One region of the Metabacillus sp. cB07 genome, then DNA from elsewhere that is predicted to be linked to it. Evidence: riboswitches for the same ligand, from Rfam matches in the RefSeq annotation. Region 1 holds a riboswitch; the other holds the start of a gene.
What was found. Region 1 has a riboswitch for cyclic di-AMP ahead of glnA (type I glutamate--ammonia ligase). Riboswitches for the same ligand answer to the same signal wherever they lie in the genome.

Region 1 (4,422 bases):
CTTCCCTTCCTTCAGTCACAATCTTTTCAGACCATTTTACAAGTCCTGACATAAGCAGCGTTAAAGCTGCAAATGAGAGAATCATGATACTGTCAAGCATTTAAATCCCCCGTTCTTATTGAATCAGAAATTTTACGTTATCCAATCTTGAATACATGACATGCTGAGCGCCGAGCAATTCATAAAGCTTAGCCGGATAATTCGCTCTTTTTGTAATCACCGTAATCGGCGCCCTGACACTCGCTTTGAGTATTTCCATCAGCCGGCAGGTCTCAGCTATTTTGTCTTCGAGCAAAAGCACTCGTGAAATGGGCTCGTTTATAATCAGGTACTGTGCATGTTGCTTAATAAAATAAATGGTTTTAAACCCTTTGGTTCTCAAATGACTTTCTACACTGTAATCTCCGGTAATAAATGACAGAGATGAATTCTCCGGGAGAATCTCATCCAGGCAGCCAAGCCTCGTATAGCTCGGAATGCAAATCAGCATCGTTTCCATGACGTTCCCTTCCTTTTCAAATCAATAAAAACCGCGGAAGAGGGTCTCTTCCGCGGTTTTTAGGCATCACTTAAAAAAGCATGCAGCACCTGCGATTTTGATTTCCCTCACTGCGCTTTCGGGGTTAGCTGTCGGATTCGGGCTATGAGAGCTGCCCTGCCACCTTTTCAGATGGATTCACCCCAAGCGGCTGTATGCCGCAGAAGATTGGTTCCCCCGATTTCATTGTGAAATTAAGCGTCCAGGTATTCAGTTCTGATTTGACATCTCTTTTAGAGATCCACCTCCTTAAATCATTCTCGTATTTTAACCTTGCTTCATTTCGCCAAGCCAGTACGAGCACGTTCCAGGCTTGCTGAAAATCACGTATCGTGCTCCCAGTTTTTTATATAGGTCATAGTGTCTGCTGTCATCTGTCATCACGATAATCCGCATCGTGCCCAGATCTGAGAAAAAGGTTGTTAATTCAAATCCTTCATTGATCGAATCCGATATAACATAAACAGAACGATAATTTGAAAACTTCTTTTCCAATTCGATCAGGTTATCCATTCGTGTGTTTCCATCTTTAGAGTTCGACAGTTCACACGCATACTGCTCATAGTTCATGACGTCTGCAAATCTTCTATTCACGCTTATACTCTCTACGACAGAACCGAATAAATCTCCCTTGCCTATAACCAGTGTGTGATTCATCGTCATCCCCCGCACATTCATATATAACGGTATTTTTTCCTCCTGCCGGCTCCACCCCTATTGGATGAAGCAGCCCAAGTGTAAAAAAAAAGAGACCAATGCTTACCCTTCCCCCAAATAGATCCATATCCAATCAAATCAGCAGAATGTCCATAAGACAGCTGATTGATCTACATATGGCTGTTTTGGAGAAAAAGTACTCATTGGTCTACTTAACGCCTAGCAAGCCGAAGCCCTCTTTGCGTTCCGTCTTCCGTTTTTTCCTTTTTCGAATGAATTGCATGCATCAAAAAGACCTTTTACAGTCCCCAGGCCTCTTCTCTGCCTTAAAAAAGGGCAGTAAAAAAAAGACTCCTGTTAAGGCGGTCTTTTGACCTCCTTCGCTTTAGCCGACGAAGTTAGCTGACGGGTAGGATGGCGAAAGATCTCATCCTTCCTGCAAATGCAGAATTAACCCCAAAAAATTGGTTCCTCCGCTCCCGAATCTCGGGACTAGGCCGTTATGCAATTCGTGATTACGTGATTATCTTACTCCCGCGGTGAGATCGTGTAAACAATTAAATACACCGAAAATCAGGTGAATTATACTGCTTTCGCCTTTCATTCTCTCTATTACTCTTATTTGCTCATGTTATTACAAAATTTAAGTCTTTTTTTTAACGATTGCTGCAGCATATTACCAGCATACTATTCCCTATCATTTACAGTTTGCTATTGACAGGGTCTGGGTGTGTAAGTAAGATAAACTCGTCAATGTATGCAAAGCGCACTCACCAGCAAGATAAGATTTTGTCATTGTATGACGGTGGATCTGCGCAACTGCAGCAGCAATGTTAATCAAAAGCATGTTTGCCGGGGGTATATTCATATGGCTGTGTCGCCAAAAAAAAAATTAGAAATGGAACTTAGTGAAGCCTTTATTAAGCTTCAAAGAGACTTAATTGGACGCGGTCCTCAGGAGACCAGAACATACATTGTCCATGATATGGTGATCGCGAGGTTCAAAGGTGTTCTCACAGTTGAAGAAAAACACCTTGTTGAAAACGAGAATGGCAGAAAGCTTGTGAAACAAATGAGACAAGTCCTGCGTGAAATGTACAGTAAAGAGTTTGAGGAAATCGTAGAAAGATGCACCGGCTGCAAAGTGCTGTCCAGCCACAGCGACATCAGCACCAAAATGGGGGAACGGATTGAGGTTTTTGTGGTAGATAAGGATTTAGAGCGTTCTCTCGAATCAAAAGGCTAAAAACTGTATTTCAAAAGGAGTATGCATAGCTCGCATACTCTTTTTTTCTTTGTATTTAACTGGTTTCTACCCCATTTCAACCCCCTTCTCAGGAATAATAAATAATAATCTAAAGATATACAATAAATTAAAAAAGAGAGAATGAGAGAGAAAACGAAAGAAAAACAGAGTCTGGATAGATTTATTTCTAAATTATTCCTCTTTTTCAGAGCTTTACAAGTAAAATTACCCGGGCGTATGATAGGCTCAATTTATTTCCTAATTCGCAGAATCCGCTAAAGGAACGGGGGACCCAATCTTCCGGGGTGAAGCCGCAGCATCAAGCGGCCGGGCGACTCTTACCGTCCGAATCCGTCAGCTAACTCCGTATGCGTTGTTTGAGAGAGGAAGGTGTGAACATTCAGAGCCGGCTAAAACCCGCTTGCTGAAACAAAAATATAATCCTTCGATTTTTCAAAAACCGTTCGTACTATCAGACAAAAATTAAAAAATCGGGGTGTTTTTTATGTTGACCATTTTAGATACGTTAAGTGAAATCAAGGCAGAAATAGCAGAAAAGCATGTAGAATTGCTGCACCTTCAGTTTGTTGATCTTGAAGGGAATTTAAAGCATGTCACCATTACAGCTGATCAGATTGATGAGGCGGTGGAAGGTAAAATGATGTTTGACGGGTCGTCAATCACGGGCTTCTGTCCAATTAATCAGTCCGACCTATATTTAAAGCCTGATTTGAACACATTTGCCATCATTCCCTGGTCAGTTGAGGAAAAGTATGCGGAAGCAAGGTTTCTATGCAGCATTCACAATCCGGATATGACTCCTTATGAAGGTGATCCGAGATTTGTGCTGCAGCAGGCAATGAAAAGAGCAAAATCACTCAGTTATTCCATCAGCATCGGGCCTGAATTGGAATTCTTCCTTTTCAAAACCGACGAGAATGGAAATCCGACAACAAATCCGCATGATCTGGGAGGCTATTTCGAACCCGCTCATGATTTAGGTGAAAAAGTGAGGCTTGAGATCTACCGGACGTTAAAAGCAATGGGCTTCAAAATTGAAGCCTCACACCATGAAGTAGCAAACGGCCAGCATGAAATCAACTTCCGTTTTAACGATGCCCTGACTTCTGCCGATAATGCAACGACTTATAAATGGGTTGTTAAAAATGTCGCAAAGCAATTTAATCTGCATGCTTCTTTTATGCCTAAACCGGTTCAAGGAATAAACGGATCAGGCATGCACGTGAACATCTCGCTGCTTAAGGATAGGGAAAATACGTTTTACGACGAAAACGATGATATGCAGCTTTCAAATGAAGCCTACTACTTTATCAATGGCATACTGACCTATATTGAAGAAGTGACCGCCATCACTAACCCGATTGTTAATTCGTACAAGCGGCTTGTTCCTGGCTTTGAAGCTCCTTGCTATATTGCCTGGTCAACCTCAAACCGTTCAACCTTAATTCGCATACCGGCAAAAAGAGGGGCTGCAACACGCATTGAAGTGAGGCATCCTGATCCAAGCGCTAATCCATACCTTGCTTATGCCGCGATTGCTGAAGCCGGAATGGCAGGCATTGCCTTATCAGAATTCCCGAAGGCTGCTGTGCATGATGACATATTCAGCATGACAGAATCAGAGCGGCTTGAAAAAGGCATCAAGCATCTTCCAGATAACCTTGAGACAGCACTGGATTTGCTGGAAAACGGCCCACTTGCGAAAATGGTTCTAGGGCCTCACGTTTTCCGTCAATTTCTTCTTCATAAAAGGGCTGAATGGCACGAATACAGAAATACCGTACATTTATGGGAAATTGAACGTTATCAGATGAAATTTTAATAGAAAATCAAAAACCCCGGTTCATTGTTGAATCGGGATTTTTTGTGTCTCATTCCGTGAAGGAATTCATAATTTCCGGCCAGTTGGTTAACGTAAGAAAATAAGCTGATTCGCAAGGTGAGCGGACTTGTTATTATA
Region 2 (4,422 bases), 840 kb from region 1:
CCGCTCGCTTTTACACGCTCATCTTTCATGGCAGAGATGAAGCGGGCAAACACGGATTCCGTAATAATCGGAAGCGGAACACCTAAATCAAGGGCACTTTTGCTTGTCCATTTTCCAGTTCCTTTTTGTCCTGCTGTATCCAGAATCATATCAACAAGCGGCTTGCCTGTTTCATCATCTGTTTTTGTGAAAATGTCAGCCGTGATTTCAATCAGATAGCTGTCAAGCTCACCTTTATTCCACTCGGCAAATACTTCGTGGAGTTCCTGTGCAGATAGACCAAGAACATTTTTCAGAATGAAATACGCTTCTGAAATCAGCTGCATATCGCCGTACTCTATGCCGTTGTGAACCATTTTCACATAGTGGCCCGCACCGTCCGGACCGATGTAAGTTGTACATGGATCTCCGTCCACTTTTGCAGAAATCGCTTCGAAAATCGGCTTCACAAGTTCAAATGCTTCCTTTTGTCCTCCAGGCATGATGGAAGGTCCTTTTAGGGCTCCTTCTTCTCCGCCTGAAACGCCTGTGCCGATAAAGTGAATGCCGCTTTCGGCAAGCTCTTTGTTTCTGCGCTGTGTATCTGTGTAAAGCGTATTTCCTCCGTCGATCAGAATATCGCCTTTATCAAGATGAGGAAGAAGCTGTTCGATCGTTGCATCTGTTGCAAAACCGGCTTTTACCATAAGAAGAATTTTGCGCGGTGTTTCAAGAGACTGAACAAACTCTTCAATGCTGTATGTACCTGTCAGGTTCTTGCCGCTGTGTTCTTTCAGCATTTCTTCTGTTTTATCTGAAGAGCGGTTATAAACGGCCACCGAATAGCCGCGGCTTTCTATATTAAGAGCGAGGTTTTTGCCCATGACGGCCAAACCGATAACGCCAATTTGCTGTTTAGACATGTTTTTACTCCCTTTCTGTCCCAAATATCGTTGTGCGCATGAATATGCATTCCTTCTGTAAAATAACACAGTGTCCTTGCTTTTATCAAGGAAAGCGCCTTGTCTCATTCCCTTAAAAAATCTTTATTGAAACTTGTCCCGCTTGTTTTATCATCCTCCAGGCGGACCGCTTTCATCCCGCGTTTAATGATACTTTCGCCAAATTTTTTCTGGATGTCTTCAATCGTTTTAAAAAGCGGCTCTTTTTTTGCATCCTCCTGAAAAGAAAACAGATCCAGCTGTTTATAGGCATCTCCTTTTGGGACAAGGTCCTGGCACGTCACCCCGAGCAACCGTACCGGCTCTCCTGTCCAGTGCCTGTCAAAAATCTCTTTGGCGTGAGTGTACAGCTCTTCTTTTTCACCAAGCGGGTTATTGACTGTCCGGCTGCGGGTAAATGTGCTCCGGTCTGAGTAGCGGATCGTAATAAAGATTTTTGTTCCGAGCACCTCTTTCCGCTTCATCCGCATGCTGACTGACTGAGAGAGGCGGTTCAAAGTATCATAAAGGACGCGCACATCGCTTGAATCTTTGGAGAGAGTGGTAGAATTCCCTATGCTCTTAAAATCATTGATGCTGTCCGGATTGACTTCTCTGCTGTCTATGCCTTTTGCCCGTTTTTTCAGCCGTTCACCGTTTATGCCCAGGAGCTGTTTCAATGAAATCGGATCGGCTTCAGCCAGATCTTTGATTGTTTTGACGCCGATGGTGAGAAGTTTTTCTGCCGTTTTTTCCCCCACTCCGTGCATCTCGCCTGCTGGAAGCGGCCACAGTGTCTCATGAAGCTCCCTTTTTCTTAGGACGGTGATGCCAAGGGGCTTTTTCATATTGGAAGCCATTTTGGCAAGGAATTTATTTGGGGCAATTCCTATACTTGAAGGCAGAAGGAGCTCTTCAAGCAAGCGCTGCTGAATCGTTTTTGCCACTTGAAGGGGATTGCCTTCCTTCAGATATTCCGTCAAGTCCATATATCCCTCATCAATAGAGACAGGCTCAACAAGATCCGTAAATTCTCTTAACAGGTCAAACATCGCTCTTGATGCCTTCCGGTACCGGTCAAAATTCGGTTTCCTGACAATCAGTTCAGGACAATGGCGCTTCGCCTGCCACAACGGCATCGTTGTTTTCACGCCTCTGGCCCTGGCCTCATAGCTGCACGTCACAACAATACCCTTCCGCTCTTCCACATTGCCGGCGATGGCGAGCGGCTTTCCCCTCAGGTCAGGCTCAAACGCCATCTCAACAGATGCGTAAAAACTGTTCATATCCACATGGAGAATGACCCTTGGACCGCTCTGCTGCTTCATGCCGTTCAACTTCTTTCCAAACTGTTATAGTGCCTCAATTTTATCACAGTCAGCAGATGAACCGCTAATGATGGGGACGGAATTAGAAAAGCGCAAAAATTTGATCCTTTCTTACTTTTTATAAAACAATTGACAGACTCCCCTTATCACAAGTAAATTATATCTTGTGTGTTTTTATTGTCCGTCAAATTTCATAACAAGCTTAATCTTTTCAGAGCGGGGGAATCATGCATTTGGTAAGGCTCTTACCTTGGGGTGAATCCGTAAATGGAAGGGAACTCTCAATCCCGAATCCGACAGTTAACCTCGTATGCTTTATTGGGAGAAAGACTTTAATTGTGTATTAAAGACCTTTCTTACTTTAGATTGGTCTTTTTTTGTTTTTTCAGAATTCTTACATCTCAGAGGAGGTTCTTCTATGAAAAAAATTCGTTTGGGACTGGCTTCCCAAATTTTTATTGGTTTGACTTTAGGTATTTTAGTAGGTGTTGTCTGGTTTAATGACCCCCGAGTTGCCGCAGTTTTGCAGCCGCTTGGAGATTTGTTTTTGCGTTTGATCAAAATGATTGTCATTCCGATTGTTATCTCTAGCCTGATCGTTGGAGTTGCAGGTGCTGGGAATGGAAAACACGTTGGAAGACTCGGCGGAAAAACCATTCTTTATTTTGAAATCATTACAACTGTTGCGATTGTCCTCGGCGTATTGCTTGCAAACGTCTTTCAGCCGGGGCAAGGAGTTGACCTTGAATCTGCCCAAAAAACAGATATCCAGCAGTATGTCGATACATCTGAAGAGCAAAGTGAAAAATCGGTTGCCGAAACGTTTCTTCATATTGTTCCGACGAACTTCTTTAAATCTGTCGTAGAAGGCGATATGCTTGCCATCATCTTTTTCTCCGTCCTCTTCGGACTCGGCGTAGCAGCCATCGGAGAACGTGGAAAGCCGGTCCTTCAGTTCTTTGACGGTGTTTCTCACGCGATGTTCCACGTCGTCAACCTTGTAATGAAAGTGGCTCCTCTCGGCGTATTCGCCCTGATCGGAGTAACCGTTTCAAAATTTGGAATTGATTCATTGCTTTCTCTTGGAAAATTGGTTGTATTAGTATACGCTGCCCTGATTTTCTTCCTGATTGTAGTATTGGGAGCAGTTGCCAAATGGGCAGGCGTCAATATCTTTTCTCTGCTTCGCTACATTAAGGACGAGCTGCTGCTTGCGTTCAGTACATCAAGCTCAGAAACGGTCCTGCCCCGAATCATGGAAAAGCTTGAAAAGATGGGATGCCCTAAGGGAATTGTGTCCTTTGTCGTTCCTATCGGATACACGTTTAACCTTGACGGATCCGTACTCTATCAAGCGATTGCTGCCTTGTTCCTTGCACAGGTTTACGGCATCGAACTGACAATCGTTCAGCAATTGACACTGATTTTAGTCTTGATGGTTACGTCTAAAGGGATGGCTGCCGTTCCTGGAACATCCTTCGTTGTTCTGCTTGCCACTCTCGGAACAATCGGTATTCCGGCGGAAGGACTTGCCTTCATTGCAGGAGTGGACCGCATCATGGATATGGCCCGCACGGTCGTTAACCTTGTCGGCAATACCCTCGCTGCCATCGTGATGTCAAAATCCGAAGGCCAGTACAACCGGATTAAAGCGAATGAAGTCATGAAAGCAAGTGCATAAACAGGAAGAGCCCCCGGAAAATGGTCCGGGGGTTTTTTAGTTCTTCTTATACTTCTTGAATACGTATGTAAGCACTCCTCCAACAATCCCGATCATGGCAGCAACCGGTGCAGAAAACACAAATCCGAATGCTATTGCAAATCCGACTCCGGCACCTACGGACGGGTCCTCGTTAGGATAAAGTTCTGCAAAGAGTGCCAGCCCCAGTACAATAAGGATAAATGATCCAAACCCTGAAATTAAAAACCCCAGAAAAAAATGTTTCATGTTATGCTCCTCATGATTTTATTCATGTTCCCTACAGATTGAGTTTTTCCTTACCCTCGCATATCGTTCCTCGGTTTGCGAGGGTACGATTCGTACATTTGCTTACCCTCCCACATCGTTTCTCGGTTTGCGGGGGTACGATTCACTGCTTTGCTTACCCTCCCACATCGTTTCTCGGTTTCCGAGGGTACGATTCACAGCTTTGCTTACCCTCCACCCATTGTTT

Region 2: linked by a shared signal. The riboswitch ahead of JOJ89_RS13910 (glutamate/proton symporter GltT) and the one ahead of glnA (type I glutamate--ammonia ligase) in region 1 are both predicted to bind cyclic di-AMP.

The regions. Positions count from the first base shown of each region.
Region 1 is NZ_CP069296.1:3,546,856-3,551,277, forward strand. Features, by position in the region: gene JOJ89_RS18195 (hypothetical protein) at 116-499, opposite strand; cyclic di-AMP (ydaO/yuaA leader) riboswitch at 599-749, opposite strand; gene JOJ89_RS18200 (hypothetical protein) at 806-1,195, opposite strand; cyclic di-AMP (ydaO/yuaA leader) riboswitch at 1,568-1,704, opposite strand; gene JOJ89_RS18205 (Na-translocating system protein MpsC family protein) at 2,064-2,441, shown strand; cyclic di-AMP (ydaO/yuaA leader) riboswitch at 2,696-2,830, shown strand; gene glnA (type I glutamate--ammonia ligase) at 2,947-4,284, shown strand.
Region 2 is NZ_CP069296.1:2,706,628-2,711,049, forward strand. Features, by position in the region: gene gndA (NADP-dependent phosphogluconate dehydrogenase) at 1-902, opposite strand, end outside; gene JOJ89_RS13905 (DNA polymerase IV) at 1,007-2,248, opposite strand; cyclic di-AMP (ydaO/yuaA leader) riboswitch at 2,438-2,578, shown strand; gene JOJ89_RS13910 (glutamate/proton symporter GltT) at 2,667-3,929, shown strand; gene JOJ89_RS13915 (hypothetical protein) at 3,966-4,196, opposite strand.